DNA from 4 places in the Bacillus cihuensis genome. Region 2 is predicted to be linked to each of the others. Evidence: riboswitches for the same ligand, from Rfam matches in the RefSeq annotation. Region 2 holds a riboswitch; each other region holds the start of a gene.
What was found. Region 2 has a riboswitch for S-adenosylmethionine ahead of metK (methionine adenosyltransferase). Riboswitches for the same ligand answer to the same signal wherever they lie in the genome.

Region 1 (4,219 bases), on a different contig from region 2:
CGTAAAGGATCGGGGGAACAGTTGAATAATGCTACATGTGAACCATATCGGCAAACTGTATATGATGAATTAGGGTTGTCTGATGAGATTATATTTGGAGATTTATTGCGGTTTACCAGTACAAAAGATTAAAAAAAGAAGGTGTCCAAGGGTCAGGCCTCGCAACAACTAAATACAGTATATTAGGATACTATGAAACATTCCATACTGATTTAGAGTGAGAGGTCAGACCCTTTTGACACTCTTCTTCAAGAAAAAATTTATTAAACGGTAAGTACCAGTTTACTTTTTTCCAAGGCTTCCGAAAAATCTTTAATCAGGTCATCTGGATTTTCAAGGCCCGCTGAAAGACGAAGTAAGCTTTTCGTGATGCCTCGTTTTTCACGTTCACAGTCAGGCATTGCAGCGTGTGACATCTTCGCTGGATAAGATAAAATCGTTTCGACAGCACCAAGGCTTACAGCAAAAACTGGTAGAGTAACATTAGAAACAAAGGAGCGTAGCACATCTTCATTTTCTAATTCAAACGAAAATACTGCACCAGCTGATTTCGCTTGTTGCTTTTGCAAAGCAAATTGTGGATGGCTGTTAAGTCCTGGATAATGAACTTTTTTTACAAGGGGATGGGATTCCAAGAATGCCGCGATTTTTTGAGCGGATTGCACAGAGTGCTCCATTCGAACATGCAATGTTTTCAGACCTCGCATGACAAGCCATGCATCTTGTACGCCAAGAACAGCTCCGAATGAATTTTGCAGAAATCTGAGTTTTTCTGCTATTTCTGGATCCCGTACGACAGCAAGGCCGGCAACGACATCGCTATGTCCTGATAAAAATTTAGTCGCGCTATGAAGGACTATATCTGCTCCCAATGTTAGTGGCTTTTGCAACGCTGGCGTTAGAAATGTATTGTCAACAAATGTTAATGCACCAATTTGTTTCGCAATACAACAGATTCCATGAATATCGGTTACCTTCAAAAGGGGATTGGAAGGAGTTTCGATATAAATGGCTTTCGTATTAGGTTGAATGGCTGACTTCACATTTGCTATGTCAGTCATATCAACAAAGCTATGTTCAATATTAAAGCGGGAAAGTACTTGTGTGACCATCCGAAATGTTCCGCCATACACGTCTTCAGATACGATCACATGATCGCCAGCTGATAAAAGCATTAAAGCAGTAGAAATAGCCGACATTCCTGATGCGAAGGCAAATCCATTTGTACCTTCTTCTAGTCCTGCAATGATCTCTTCTAACGCTTCGCGAGTGGGATTCCCGCTTCGGCTGTAATCATATTTCCCAAACTGGTCACAATCAAATTGATGGAAAGTGGAAGCATGCTGAATCGGCACGCTAACTGCTCCGTTTCTTGAATCAAATTTATGGTTATTATGGAGAAGCAATGTTTCAAAGCTGAAATGGTCGGCTGTCATGCTAAAACCTCCTTTTTCATCTTAGCGAATGCTTGATCTAGATCATGGATAATATCTTCCGATGCTTCAATACCTACAGAGAATCGAAGCAGCCTATTACATATACCATTTGCGAATCTTATCTCTTCAGGGATGTCTCCATGTGTTTGTGTGGCAGGGTAGGTAATAAAACTTTCCGCTCCGCCAAGGCTTTCAGCAAATGAGATAAGGTTCAAGCTTTGCAAAAATGAATTCACATATTGTTCATCGCTTACTCGGAAAGAAAGCATTCCGCCTTTTCCTGGATAGAGAACATCTGTAATGGATTCATGGGTAGAAAGATAATCTGCAAGTTTCCGTGCGTTTTCTTGATGTCTTTCCATTCGCAAAGAAAGTGTCTTCATACCACGCATTAACAGCCATGAATCGAATGGACTTAGTACTGCACCTGCACTATTATGGTGATGTGCTAGAGCTTCAGAAAGATCTTTACCTTTTGATACTATGAGTCCGGCAAGTACATCATTATGTCCGCCTAAATATTTTGTAGCACTGTGAATCACAATATCGGCGCCGTTTTCTAGCGGTTTTTGCAGAAGAGGTGTATAGAATGTATTATCCACGATTAATAAGACATCGTACTGTTTTGCAATAGCTGACACTGCATCAATATCTGTTTCCTGCATTAGCGGATTCGTAGGCGTTTCAAGAAAAATCGCTTTTGTTTGAGGGGAAATACTGTTTTTAATCTCGGCTATGTTATTTGTATCAACATATGTACATGTTAACCCCCATTTTTTAAAATCCTTTTCCAGCAATCGATAGGTGCCGCCGTATAAATCATTGCTGACAATCCATTCATCACCAGACTGGAAAAGGGAAAGAACTGTGAAAATGGCAGCCATTCCAGAGCTGCAAGCAAATCCTTGATCGCCACCTTCAAGATTAGCTATCGCTTGTTCGAGCAGCTGACGAGTTGGGTTTCCTGACCGAGAATAATCATATCCAGTTGATTGGCCAATGCCATTATGGCGATATGCAGTAGAGAAATATACAGGAGGACTTACTGTACCAGTTACAGTTTCACTTCGATTCCCTAATTGAGCTAATTGTGTATCAATTTTCACTATCGTTCACGGCTCCTTTTCTAGAAAATAAAAAAAGTCTTCTTTAAGAAGAAGACTTTATAAGCGCATAAGTATGCAGTCTCTTCTTATCTACCAAGCATAAATAGCTTGATGGAATTAGCACCTTGGCAATATGTTATTATTGCTGGTTGCTGAGGCGTCACAGGGCCATTCCCTCGACCTCTCTTGATAAGAAATCCTGATTATTTAGTTAATTATGAATTTACTATACTTTATCTTTAATGTCAATTAAAAGCAAATCCATATTTATGTATTAAGAAACGATGGACAGCTTTTTTTTTATTTGCTTTTAAATGCAAAACATTTGTACAATAATAATGTATGTAGAATTTTTAAAAACTAAAGCGCTAACAAAATAAAGGGGATTCCTACTAAGTAGGACTGTATTAGCGTTATAACAGAGATTTGGAGGAGAAGAAATGGAATACAGAATTGAGAAAGATACAATGGGGGAAGTAAAGGTTCCTTCTGACAAGTATTGGGGTGCACAAACTGAAAGAAGCCGTAACAACTTCAAAATAGGCTATGAAAAAATGCCGATTGAATTAATTCATGCGTTTGCTTATGTAAAACAAGCGGCAGCTAAAGTGAATTTTGATCTTGGTGATTTATCTGAAATGAAGAAAAATGCCATAGTAAAAATATGTGGAGAAATTCTTGAAGGTACATTGGACGAGCATTTCCCACTCGTTGTCTGGCAAACGGGTAGTGGTACACAAAGTAATATGAACGTAAATGAAGTCATCGCAAACAAAGGAAACGAATGGTTGAAGGAAAATGGCAGTGATGAAAAGCTTCATCCAAACGATGATGTGAACAAAGGGCAAAGCTCAAATGATACATTCCCAACTGCGATGCATATAGCGGCGTATGTTGAAGTAGCAAGCAAATTGGTTCCTGCGATCAAAGTGCTCAGAGATACATTTGCTGCGAAAGAACAGGAATTCGCGGATATCGTAAAAATCGGTCGTACACATTTACAAGATGCTACACCAATCACACTTGGGCAAGAAATCAGCGGCTGGAGAGCGATGCTTGATAAATCACTTTATATGATTGAGGAGAGCAGCAAGCATATTTTGAATTTGGCACTTGGTGGAACAGCCGTCGGAACAGGAATTAACTCTAAACCAGAATTTGCTGCACTTTCTGCACAACAAATGGCAGCTGATACTGGATATGATTTTGTTACCTCGGATAATAAATTCCATGCATTAACAAGTCACGATGAAATTGCCTATGCACATGGTGCCATCAAAGCACTTGCTGCAGACTTGATGAAGATCGCAAACGATGTAAGATGGTTAGCGAGCGGTCCAAGAAGTGGTATCGCAGAAATCGCAATTCCTGAAAATGAACCAGGAAGTTCAATTATGCCTGGTAAAGTAAATCCAACTCAAAGTGAAGCATTAACGATGATTGCGGTACAAGTAGTCGGAAATGATACAGCTATCTCATTCGCTGCAAGCCAAGGAAATTTTGAATTGAATGTATACAAGCCTGTAATCATTTATAACTTCTTACAATCGGTAAAACTATTGACTGACGGAATTCACTCATTCAATGATAACTGTGCAGTAGGAATTACAGCAAACTTAGAAAAAATTAAAGAAAATGTTGAACGTTCATTAATGCTTGTAACCGCACTTAATCCAC
Region 2 (4,219 bases):
CATCATAATCCGCTATACGTGTGTCTGGATTCACGACCACATTTTCCAAAACAGCACCAAAGCGAATGGCATCAAAAATTTGTGGTTCTTTTTCACGTGATAGGTTGATTGTTTTGGCATAGCAGCCACCCTCGATGTTGAAAACACCATTAGAAGACCAGCCATGCTCATCATCGCCAATTAATTTTCGACTTGGATCAGCGGATAAAGTGGTTTTACCTGTTCCAGACAAACCAAAGAACAGAGCAACATCCCCTTCTCTACCGACGTTTGCTGAACAGTGCATCGGAAGAATTCCTGCTTCGGGGAGCAAGTAATTCATAATGGAAAAAACAGATTTTTTCATTTCTCCGGCATATTCAGTCCCACCGATTAGTACGGTACGTCGTTCAAATGAAATAATGATGAATGTTTCTGATCTTGTTCCGTCAACGATAGGATCCGCTTTGAAGCCGGGAGCAGAAATGACCGTAAATTCTGCTTGATGACCGAGTAACTCCTCATTATTCGGACGCACAAACAATTGATGGGCAAACAAGTTGTGCCAAGCATACTCATTGATGACCTGAATAGGAAGGCGGTGCTGAGCATCTGCGCCAGCGAATCCTTTGAATACAAAAATCTCATCTTTTTGTTTTAAATAGTTCATTACTTTATTGTAAAGGTTTGCAAAAGCATCTTCAGAAATAGGTTGATTCACCGGACCCCAGTCGATTTTGTCATTGAATGCTAATTCTTCCACTATATACTTATCTTTAGGAGACCGTCCTGTATATTTTCCGGTTTCTGCGCTAACTGCACCAGTTGATGTAAGAATGCCTTCATTTCTTTTAAGAACCTTCTCAACTAATTGAGGTACAGAAAGCTGTACGTTTACATTTGATCCGGTTAATAATTGATGTAACTCATTTGAAATGCCCACTGTATTCATATATGAGATACCTTCCTTTACTGTTATTTATAGAAGTAGTATAACACATTAGGTTTAATAGTCTATACTAATTGTAGTGTTAAACTCATTTTTTTCAGAAATAGGTAATTTACCCCGTATTATGGGCTGTAGCTCCTAACTTAAGGCTAAAAGGAATTGAAAAAGCGTAGCGCATGTATTTGCGACACTAGACGGGACTAATATTCAGTGGGAATGAAGTAAAACTCCACTGATTGAAATAAAGGACACATGTTAATGGTTCCTAAGATTAAGGAAAAAATTCTTGACACTTTTCCGTGTATTACGTTATTATTTTAAATTGTACGGATTCTCTTATCCCGAGTTGGTGGAGGGACAGGCCCTAAGAAACCCAGCAACCTGCCGAAGTGTAGAAATTTTGAGAAAGATTTATTGCAAGTAAGCAATTTTTCTTTTAATAATTTTGGCGTTGGTGCTAACCTGAGCAAGGTAAAAGACCCTTGAACGATAAGAGTGAAAGGATAGATTCAGTTAATAAACCTTTCCTCAATGACAGGGAAGGTTTTTATGTTTTTCGGGAACACTGATGAACAATGCTGAGAAGTTCTGCATCTATTATAGAAACCAATAAGGGAACGAGCTCCGTCAAAAAAGGTGGATGAAATGGATGGGGTAAAATCCTCCGTTTGCGTACCTAACACATATTTTCAATATTTAAGGAGGAATTAAGATGTCAACAAAACGTCGTCTTTTTACTTCTGAGTCTGTTACAGAAGGCCATCCGGATAAGATTTGTGATCAGATTTCAGATTCAATTTTAGATGCTATTCTTGAAAAGGATGCTAATGCGCGTGTTGCATGTGAAACTTCAGTAACTACTGGTCTTGTATTAGTAGCTGGTGAAATTACAACATCTGCATATGTAGATATCCCGAAAATCGTTCGTGAAACAATTGCAGGAATTGGCTATACTCGTGCAAAATTTGGTTTCGATGCTGAGACATGTGCTGTTTTAAGTTCAATTGATGAGCAATCAGCAGATATCGCTTTAGGTGTTGACCAAGCGCTTGAAGCACGTGAAGGTACAATGAGCGATGCTGAAATCGAAGCAATCGGTGCAGGGGACCAAGGTTTAATGTTCGGATTTGCTTGTAATGAAACAGAAGAGCTTATGCCACTTCCGATTTCATTGGCACACAAACTTTCTCACCGTTTGACTGCTGTTCGTAAAGATGGCACACTAGCTTACTTACGTCCAGATGGAAAAACACAAGTAACGATCGAATATGATGAGAACAATCAACCGGTTCGTGTTGATACAATCGTTATTTCAACACAACATGATGAAGAAACAACATTAGAACAAATTCAAGCAGACTTAAAAGAACATGTAATCAAAGCAGTCGTTCCTGCTGAATTAATCGATGCTGATACGAAGTACTTCATTAACCCAACGGGTCGCTTTGTTATCGGTGGACCACAAGGTGATGCTGGTCTTACAGGACGTAAAATTATCGTTGACACATACGGCGGGTATGCACGTCACGGCGGTGGCGCATTCTCTGGTAAGGATGCAACAAAAGTTGACCGCTCTGCAGCCTATGCTGCTCGTTATGTTGCGAAAAACATCGTAGCTGCAGGACTTGCTGATAAAGCAGAAGTGCAATTGGCGTATGCAATTGGTGTAGCGCAACCAGTGTCAATCGCAATTGATACATTTGGAACTGGAAAAGTGAGCGAAGAGGTATTAGTTGACTTGGTGCGTGCTAACTTCGACCTACGTCCAGCTGGTATTATCAATATGCTTGACTTACGTCGCCCAATTTACAAACAAACAGCGGCTTATGGACATTTCGGCCGTACAGACGTTGATCTTCCTTGGGAACGCACAGACAAAGCAGCAACATTGAAAGAACAAGCTCAATAATATCCAAAAAAAGAGGAATCCACATTGTGGTTTTCTTTTTTTTGGATAATTTACTAAGAAATACTGGGAGGTATGAGTTATTATAGAAGAGACTAGGAGAGCGTGTAAATGCGTATAGCGATTTTCTAATTGTGAGGAGCGAGTCAATTTAAGAATAAATATGTGTAAAAGGGTGAAAGTTAGATCTCACATCTAAAAGCACTTGAACATAATATGCGATGAATAGAATGTGAGGTCAGACGCACCCTTTTAATAAGATCAATCTAGAATTTGTTTCTCATTCTTGTAGTACTGCCCTTTTTCCGCGTATTCGCGGACGATGCGTTTCATGTCTTCCCGATCTGCATCGTTCAGTTCCCGCACGACTTTAGCGGGGCGCCCGAAAGCGAGTGTATGGGGTGGAATAACTTTCCCCTGTGGCACGAGGCTTCCAGCACCGATAAATGCTCCCTCGCCGATTTCTGCTTCGTCCAGAATGATTGACCCCATCCCGATAAGCGCTCCTTTGCGTAGTTTGCAACTATGTAGGGTGACTTGATGACCAACAGTCACTTCATCTTCAATAATGAGCGGGTTGTTTGGGCTTTGATGAAGAACGCTGTTATCTTGAATGTTCACTTTGTTACCAATAATGGTTGGCGCTACATCGCCGCGAATAACAGAATTGAACCAGATTGTTGTTTCCTCGCCAATCATGACATCGCCCGTTACGACAGCGTTATCAGCGAGGTAGGCACTCGGTGCAATTTCTGGTTTTTTTCCTTTATAGGCGTAAAGAATCATTAATCCATCATATCCTTTCCGTTTCGTTATTTTTACTATACAATAGTTCGAGGTATTTCGTTATAATAGATTCAATCTTTATGCGATAATTAGACTGAAGTCTTAATCCGTGTACGAACAATTTTTGTAAATAGTATTATAGCCTGATAATCCGGGATAAAATAAAGAATAGCAAAGTGTAAATAAAGATTTAGCATCTTGAGGAATAGTAGGAGGAGATTTTCATATGTGGAAATGGGAGGCAGACGTTACCCCAAAAGGAGTCATCGTCATCGTTCATGGTGCTATGGAGCATCACGGACGCTATAAATGGCTATCACAAATGTGGCGGTCCGCCGGTTACCATGTGATTATGGGAGATCTTCCAGGGCAGGGTATGACAACTCGTGCATATAGAGGACATATTCAATCCTTTGATCAATATTTACTTGAAGTAAAAAAATGGATCGAGGAAGCATATCAATATTCCCTCCCGGTTTTTTTACTTGGTCATAGTATGGGTGGTTTAATTGCAATTAGACTACTCCAGCAAGAAGAGTTGGATTTAGCAGGGGTTATTCTTTCATCCCCTTGTTTAGGGTTAGTGAAACACCCATCTA
Region 3 (4,219 bases), 730 kb from region 2:
GCTTCTTGCACCAACAATTCTCATCGCTAAATCTACGACTCTATTCGCGCTGTTTGTTGCAATATATTTCACGGCGGCTAGTTCTGAACCCATGTACGCCCGTTTCTCAGGGTATTCAATCCATTTTCTTGCAACAGAAAATAACACTTCCCGAGCGTTAAATAATTCTAGTTCCATTTTTCCTATTTTTCTTCTTACGTCCGGTACATCACTAATTGGACCTGGCAGTGTACTAGGACGATAGGTAGATGCGAAAGATACAGCATACTCTTTTGCAGAAAGGGCGATTCCAATGTACACAGCAGGTACTTGAAGATACCAGCCATTCGGATGGGGTTGATTAAGCTCTTCTTGTACCAATAATGCATCCGATTCTACCCAGACTTGATCTAAAATCAGATCATCACTCTTTGTGCCCCGCATCGAAATACTATCCCATGTTTCTTCCACAGACACACCTTCCAGCTTATGATCAACAAGTACAAAGCCTTTCTTGCCAGTTTGATTGACATCGACAGTGACGATTGAATAATCGAGTGCGACGGCCATGGAGGTGAAGGATTTAACGCCATTGATCCGCCAGCCGTTGCCTTCTTTGATGGCAGTCGTGGTGGGAATCCCGCCTCTGGAAGGGCTCCCCGTTGCGCGTTCGGATTGTGCCACATTGATCAGGGCGTTGTCATGAACAATCCACTGACAAAGCTTGGCAAAGCTTTCTTCTTTCCAGTGTCTTCTTTCGGCTGCCTCAAGGATGCAGCCTAGATGCCAGCCAAGGGAAAGAGCGGTTGGTGCATCACCTTGTGCGATGATTTCCTGAATGAATAGAAATTCATATAAATCAATTCCAGCACCACCATATTCTTTCGGAACAGTGAGTGCTAAGAAGCCCTGTTCCTTTAAATCTTCAAAGTTTTCATAGGGAAATTCGCCCTCTCTGTCGATTTTAGCTGCTCTTTTTTTAAAGATATCTGCTAATACTTTTGCTTGTTTTATTCGTCCTTCTTGCGTTTTGTTGACGGGTATTTGCTGATGAACAATGGTCATAACATTTGCCTCCATTTTCTTAACATCAAAAAAGTCCTCATTCGCTGACGAAAGAGGACTTTGTTTCTTAGCTGCTCTTTCTCATCTGCCAGACATTGGAACTGTCTGCTGGAATTAGCACCTTTACTTATCACTTTGGATAAATGGTTGCTGCAGGATCGTAGGACCACTTCCTCCCCTGACTCTTGATAAGAATTTGTTACGTATTCTATTTGATAGCCTCACATTAAATGGAATTCTAATAATTGTCAATACTAAAGTTATGAAAAATTCATAATATAATTATTATTTTAATTGTTAAAAATAATTTGACATAATTTTAATCTTCATGTATATTTTTGTAAATAGCTGAATGAAAATGTTTTTCTTATCTAGAGAGGTGGAGGGACTGGCCCTGTGAAACCTCGGCAACAGACTAGTTTAGTACTGTGCCAATTCCATCGAGCGAAATGCTTGAAAGATAAGAAGGGATGTATGCTTTCGTATGGCAATCAATCCCCTTCTTTTCTTGTAAAAGAAGGGGATTTTTTATGACTTTGAATGGAGTCTGAGAAACCTATTTCGTTTCTTTTAATCCGAGTTTGCGGATAAGAAAAATCATATAATACAGGGAGGAAAAAAAATTGACTAAACAAATCATTTTAAATGCTTTTGATATGAGCAGTTCGATGCACAATTCCCATGGGCTTTGGAAGCATCCAGACAATAAGCGTCATCGCAGGTACAAGGATTTGGACTACTGGATTGAATTAGCAAAGCTATTGGAGCGAGGCAAGTTTGATGCGATTTTTTTTGCAGATGTCCTTGGCATTTATGATATTTATCAGAAGAGTAAAGATCCTTCCATTCGAGATGGCTTACAGGTGCCAGTGAACGATGCATCGCTGCTCATTTCTGCGATGGCCAGTGTAACAGAAAATTTGTCATTCGCAATCACAGTTAGTACGACCTATGAACCACCATTTGGAAATGCAAGACGGTTTTCTACTTTAGACCATTTGACAAAGGGAAGAATTGCATGGAATGTTGTGACTTCTTATCTCCCAAATGCAGCCAGAAACTTTGGGTTACCAGATATGATCAAACATGATGAACGATACAATAAAGCCGATGAGTTCCTTGAGGTGTCTTATAAACTCTGGGAGCAAAGCTGGGAAGACAATGCCATGATTGAAAATGCGGAAACGAATACATTGGTAGATCCCGAAAAAGTACATGAAATCAATCATGAAGGCACCTATTTTAAAGTGGAAGGGCCGCATTTAACTGAACCTTCCATTCAGCGCACGCCTGTCATTTATCAAGCGGGAACATCGGAACGCGGCAGGGAATTCGCAGCCAAACATGCAGAGTGTATATTTGTCGGTGGTCCCACACCTGAGAGAATTCGTTTTTACACAGAGGATATTAGACAGCGAGCACAAACGCATGGTCGTAATCCAGATAATATTAAAATCATTTCTTTTCTGAGTGTTATTGTTGCCGAAACGACGGAAGAGGCTTGGCAGAAGTTCGAGGAATATAACAAAGTATGGAGTTCAGATGCTGCTAAAGCACAGTTCGGAGCTAGCGGTTATGACATTGCCGAGTTTGAGGGCGTGGATCCGAATGAGCCGTTTGAATATAAGAAATCGACGGAAGGCGGCCATTATAAAGCAGCTACTTTAACGAAGGATGCACCGAAGAAATTATCTGTTGGTGAAGCACTTAAACGATTCGAGTCATTAGATCGAACCCAAATTATTGTTGGGAACCCATCAGAGGTTGCGGACGCTATACAACGTCAATTTGAAGAATCAGGAGTAGACGGCTTCAATTTAAACCATTTGGTGACGCCTGGTGATTTGGAATCCTTTATTGAGTTAGTGATTCCAATCTTGCAAGAGCGGGGATTATATAAGAAGCAGTATCAATCAGGTACATTGCGAGAAAAGTTATTTCCTAGGGGGAAAAGTATTTTGCCGGATGACCATCCTGGTAGCCAGTACAGACGTGTCCTTACCGAGCGGTAAAAATAGGAGCGGAGTGGAATAGCCGGATGATTGAGTTGAAGCACATTAAGAAGGAATTTAGGGGTAAAAAGGAAACGATTGTGGGTGTAGATGACGTTTCGCTTACGATCGAGAAGGGAGAAATATTCGCGATTCTGGTGGGCCTATCTATAGGAATGGTTTTGTTTATCACGGATCGCGGAATTTTTAAGAAAATATATGGATTAAACAGGTTTTTGAGATCTTGATCAACCTAATCCGTTCCATTCCGTTTATCCTGATCGTATTCTTAATGTTATTTAAAAATTTTCTCGTGGATACAACCATTAGACCATTAGCAGCGACGGTGACTCTAGCGGTAGCGGGGATTCCTTTTTTTTGCAGAATTAGTAGAATCATCTGCAAGAGATTTGATAAAGGAGTCATCGAAGCTGCGGTTGCTGTCTGGACTTCGGGTTAATCATCACAAACATTATCCTTACAGAAGCCAAGCCAGGATTGATGACCGGCTTTACCATGACTGCCATTATCTTAATCGTCTATTCCGCTATGGTTGGAATCATTGGGGTGGGGGATCGAGGATTTAGCTATTCGTTACGGGTACTATCGTTATGATAATACGATCATGTACACAAACCTCATTTTGGTGGTTGTCTTAGTGCAACTATTCCAATATATAGGGGGGCATATCGCGAAAAGAGTAAACAAACGCTAAAAACAGGGGAGTGGTTAAATTGAAAAAACAAATTTTTGTTTTGCTATTCATACTTGTCATGGGTGCTTTATCTGCTTGTAATTCAGGTAGTTCATCCTCTGCCGGTGAAAAGAAAGAATTAGTACTGGGGGCGACAATCCCGTACAGTGATATGCTAGAAAAAGGAGTCAAGCCTTATTTAGAAGAAAAAGGCTATAAGGTAACCGTGAAAGAATTCAACGATTACATACAGCCAAATACAGCACTGAATAACGGATCACTGGATGCAAACTTGTTTCAGCACGAGGTATATATGAATGCGTTCGCAAAAGAAAATGATATGGAATTAACGAGTGTGATTACGGTACCGACAGCACCCATCGGTATTTATTCTAATAAGTATCAATCATTGGATGAGATTGAGAAAGGCAGTACCATTGTACTTGCAAATGATCCTACCAATCTAGCAAGGGGCTTAACGGTGTTAAAG
Region 4 (4,219 bases), on a different contig from region 2:
AAATCACTCAATACAGCCGAGTTCAAGACAAGATGGATATAGCCGTAGCTGAATACAATACTAAAGGCAAAATTATAATATTTTTGATTGTATTTTATTGTTAACAGTAGGAATTGCAGTGATGCTAAGAGCAAAGTAAACGAATAAAATACTGTGCTTGAAGCTAGCACAAACACAACAAACGCTTCGACTATAATTTTGAATTGGATGAAGTAAAATAAATAGGGTTTGAATAACGCCAATTGTTGATGATTTTTCAAACGATCCATATACCATAAAAATAATAAGTTAAACATTATGAGTAGTATAAATAATGTTTCTGTAGTTGGCGCCACATAGGTGAAGCCGAAGCATGCCGCTAACGCAAAGGTGAACAATGAAAGAATAGTGAATAATTTCGAAGCAAAACGCTTAGCAATTACAAAATAGAGCCCCAAACAAATCACTCCGCCAATCAACCCTAATAACCCTCTCCCATCACCTTGTAACGATAAATATTCTCCAAATATCCGATAATACGAAGCTGATAATATCGTAATTGGAATGAATAGACTTGCGAGCGTTAAAAAGGCAAAGGCCGTTTGCTTAATTTTTAGTTTGAAGGCGATAAAAGCCATCCCAAAGAAAAACACTGACACCATGCTAATACAGAAAACTTTCAGAACAGCATTCAAGGCTCCCCACGTTGACGTCGCTAATATAAGACCGCCAAACAAGAGCAGAATCACACCCATTACCAAGACAAGTGTTATATTTCTTTCTCGAATTTGCTCCACTGATTTTACAGGTTTCACAACAGATTGCTGTTGAATGACTTGCCTTGGTTTTGGGCTAGCCATTGGTGTTTGTAATGAATCTTGAATTGGTTTTTGCACGAACTCTTCAGTTCGCTGAATGTTATGTGGAACTTCATTTGGAATTTCGCTCGATTGAACCGTTTCATCTTTTTTCTGTTGCTTTTCCATTATTGCTACTTGCTGCCGCACTTGGTGATAATGCCGTTCATATGCACTGCTAAGTCTTATGTAATCAGATTTAGGAATCAATCGTTTTTCTCTTAGGATCTTAAGTTCTTCCTGAAAGATCTCCCGCTTCTTTTCAAAGGGGATGTATTCATTAGAATCCGTCACAGTAAGCCCCCTTTCTCTTTAAAACTCCACTACTATACTATAGAAAATTATACACATTAATTCCTGATATTGGAATAAAAAACCGAATTGTCGAGATAAAGTGAAACTTCAGTCAGACAATGCAATAATCAATCGATTGATTAAATGGGCCGAAAACTCACGTATCTCCTCGGCTCAGTTATACATGGATTGAGAATAATTTGTAAAAATTTGCCGATAGCATATATCATATAAAACTCCTCCAGTTCATTCCTTCTATTGGCATTATAGTCGAATCGGGGGAGAATATTTAAGTAATCAATCAATCGATTGATTAAATGTATAAAAAAACCGCTTATTTTCTTACTTGAAAGATGATTGAATGACGAATTACATGTCGAGATTTGTACTTAATCACACCTTCGTACAACCATCCACAAATTACTCTATAGTCAATAAGACCCAACTACTAAATATCGGAAAATCATACATTTTGATTATATAGCCCTGTTTTTCCATGATATAGTAAAAGTACTTGTTTTCTTGAGATACGTTCATTCGTTCAATCGCTAAGGAAAAAAGAGGTGGTCAATAGATGTCTTTAGCTTATTATTATAGTTTATTAAGATTGAAAGAAGAGCAACTTCATCGTCTCCAAATTTGTAATAGTGAATTGAATTCTTGCCAACAGGATTTTATCCATCATGAAAGATTGGTGTCGGAACCTGAGCTTTCTACAAACACTTGGAATGCAGCACTCGCCCATACCTTTGATAATACGAGAGCCGTAGGAATGTTAACAAACTATCGCGACATAAGTAACAATCAATTCAGCTCCGTATTTACAACGTTAGCGGAGAAAATCCAACAAATTCAATTAGAAATCATTTCAATCAAACAGACCATTGCCGCTCTTGAAGCAGCGGAACGGGAAGAGAAAATGGTACGTTAAACATGATTTCCTAATTAAAAATCCCAATATTATTTTGATCATTAAATAGACGAGGTTTAGCATCCGCCTTACTGAAAATGAAGACCTAGTTCACCCAAAACTCAAACAGGATCTTGACGTGAAGACCTCACTTCTACCAGCTTTTATTCCTTCAAATAAAGTGAAATTTCAACGGATCCAATCTTTCTCGGTTAAAAAACTACTTGTTTTTTCCTTTACAGCATGATAAAGTTGGATAAATCGGATTTTTCAAATAATTACATATTCATATTCTTATCAAGAGAGACGGAGGGATTGGCCCGACGATGTCTCAGCAACCAGCCGGTTTTCGGCAAGGTGCTAATTCCAATAGGTATAGAACATGCCTAGAAGATAAGAAGATCGTCCTCGTATTTTCGTGGGCCCTCTTCTTATTGAGGGCCCTTTTATTTTTGTTTATAAGAGAAAAATTCGAACTAATTAAATGCTTGAAGAAAAATCTATAAAAGAAAGTAGGAAATAACATGACAGAGTTAGCAGCACAAGAACTAGTAACGAATGCACCATTTAAAGCCGATCACGTCGGTAGCTTTTTACGACCAGAACGTCTTAAGCAGGCCCGGTTACAAAAGGAGAACGGTGACATTACCGCTGATGAATTACGTAAAATTGAGGACGAGGAAATTATAAAGTTAGTTGAAAAGCAAAAAGAAGCTGGTCTTAACGCTGTTACTGATGGCGAATTTAGACGTGCTTGGTGGCATTTAGACTTTCTTTCAGGTTTTGATGGCGTTTTGTTTCATGAAACAAATGATGGTATTCAATTTAACGGCGTTAAAACGAGAGCACACGGCATTAAGGTAACTGGAAAAATCTCATTTTCCGATCATTACATGATCGACCATTATAAGTTCCTTCATAGTATTGCAGGCGATGCTGTTGCAAAATTTGCAATACCTAGTCCCAATATGCTTTATTTCAGAGGAACACTTGACACAGACGTGTACCGCACTCACGAAGAATTTTATGATGATTTAATTGCTGCTTACCAAGGTGTGATTCAGGCGCTTTATGATGCAGGTTGTCGTTATCTGCAATTAGATGATACAGCTTGGTCCCTATTCTTTTCAGAAAAAGGGAGAGAACAAATTGCTAATAGAGGGTCTGATCCTGCTACATTGGCACAATTGTTCCAAAGAGGAATCAACGAGGCTATTGCAAATAAGCCGGATGATATGATCATTACGATGCACATTTGCCGAGGCAATTTCAGATCTACGTATTCATCCACTGGTGGTTATGAGGATGCTTCTAAAACGATCTTCGGTGGATTAAATCTTGACGGTCTTTTCCTTGAATTTGATGACGATCGTTCAGGTGGCTTTGAACCGTTACGCCATATCAATCGACCGGATCTTTACGTTGTATTAGGCTTAATCACTTCTAAAAAAGGCGAATTGGAAGACCCTGAACGGATTAAAGAAAGAATTGCAGAAGCTTCAAAATATGTTCCATTAGATCAAATCTGTTTGAGTCCACAATGCGGGTTTGCTTCAACAGAAGAAGGAAATGTACTGACAGAAGAAGAACAATGGGCAAAAGTATGCCACGTTGTGAATATTGCACAAGACGTTTGGAAGTAACAATAAAATAAACTCTTATAGAGAGTGGTGGAGGGACTGGCCCTACGAAACCCGGCAACCCTTTAACAATCTAGTTAAATAGGTGCTAATTCCTGCAAAACGGCATGCTTTGATAAATAAGAGGGATACTTTGCCAAATCAGGCTGTCCCAAGGCTCAATGATCTCACATGCTATACACAGTTTATTGTGTCATGTACACGTTATATAAACGGATATTTAGTAGATGTGGGGTCTAAAACCCTATGGGACGGTCTCTTTTGTATGAAGGACATGGGGACGGGGCTTCGCTACTTACTAATATAGCAATCTACTTTGCACGTAATCTTATTTGTATTATGGAACGTACTTCAAATTCCGGCTTAGCACCGCCACCATTGTGATTAGGCGAGTGTAGCAGGCTACTGGATTGTCGTTGTGATAAATGGCGGCGTTTTAACGCCATAGAGGTTTTATAAGTTGGATAAGACATTAATAGGAGAATTGGAAGTGTATTGAATGAAAAAGGAAGGTTGGAAAAGGTATCACACCATTTGGG

Region 1: it holds a riboswitch for S-adenosylmethionine, as region 2 does, so the genes downstream of both, V179_RS0121205 (methionine biosynthesis PLP-dependent protein) here and metK (methionine adenosyltransferase) in region 2, are expected to answer to the same signal.
Region 3: it holds a riboswitch for S-adenosylmethionine, as region 2 does, so the genes downstream of both, V179_RS0113910 (LLM class flavin-dependent oxidoreductase) here and metK (methionine adenosyltransferase) in region 2, are expected to answer to the same signal.
Region 4: it holds a riboswitch for S-adenosylmethionine, as region 2 does, so the genes downstream of both, V179_RS0126400 (5-methyltetrahydropteroyltriglutamate--homocysteine S-methyltransferase) here and metK (methionine adenosyltransferase) in region 2, are expected to answer to the same signal.

The regions. Positions count from the first base shown of each region.
Region 1 covers NZ_KI632497.1:626,864-631,082, reverse strand. The annotation lists gene V179_RS0121215 (LTA synthase family protein) at 1-132, shown strand, start outside; gene metC (cystathionine beta-lyase) at 264-1,436, opposite strand; gene V179_RS0121205 (methionine biosynthesis PLP-dependent protein) at 1,433-2,545, opposite strand; SAM riboswitch class I at 2,626-2,738, opposite strand; gene fumC (class II fumarate hydratase) at 2,983-4,219, shown strand, end outside.
Region 2 covers NZ_KI632495.1:2,407,814-2,412,032, reverse strand. The annotation lists gene pckA (phosphoenolpyruvate carboxykinase (ATP)) at 1-931, opposite strand, end outside; SAM riboswitch class I at 1,262-1,424, shown strand; gene metK (methionine adenosyltransferase) at 1,641-2,837, shown strand; gene V179_RS0117295 (gamma carbonic anhydrase) at 3,096-3,617, opposite strand; gene V179_RS0117290 (alpha/beta hydrolase) at 3,847-4,219, shown strand, end outside.
Region 3 covers NZ_KI632495.1:1,681,130-1,685,348, reverse strand. The annotation lists gene V179_RS0113915 (acyl-CoA dehydrogenase family protein) at 1-1,044, opposite strand, end outside; SAM riboswitch class I at 1,123-1,239, opposite strand; SAM riboswitch class I at 1,409-1,511, shown strand; gene V179_RS0113910 (LLM class flavin-dependent oxidoreductase) at 1,668-3,056, shown strand; gene V179_RS30720 (hypothetical protein) at 3,280-3,495, shown strand; gene V179_RS0113900 (MetQ/NlpA family ABC transporter substrate-binding protein) at 3,770-4,219, shown strand, end outside.
Region 4 covers NZ_KI632502.1:17,265-21,483, forward strand. The annotation lists gene V179_RS0126390 (hypothetical protein) at 1-1,130, opposite strand, end outside; gene V179_RS0126395 (YwqH-like family protein) at 1,705-2,061, shown strand; SAM riboswitch class I at 2,332-2,440, shown strand; gene V179_RS0126400 (5-methyltetrahydropteroyltriglutamate--homocysteine S-methyltransferase) at 2,565-3,683, shown strand; SAM riboswitch class I at 3,696-3,806, shown strand; gene V179_RS28925 (MFS transporter) at 4,180-4,219, shown strand, end outside.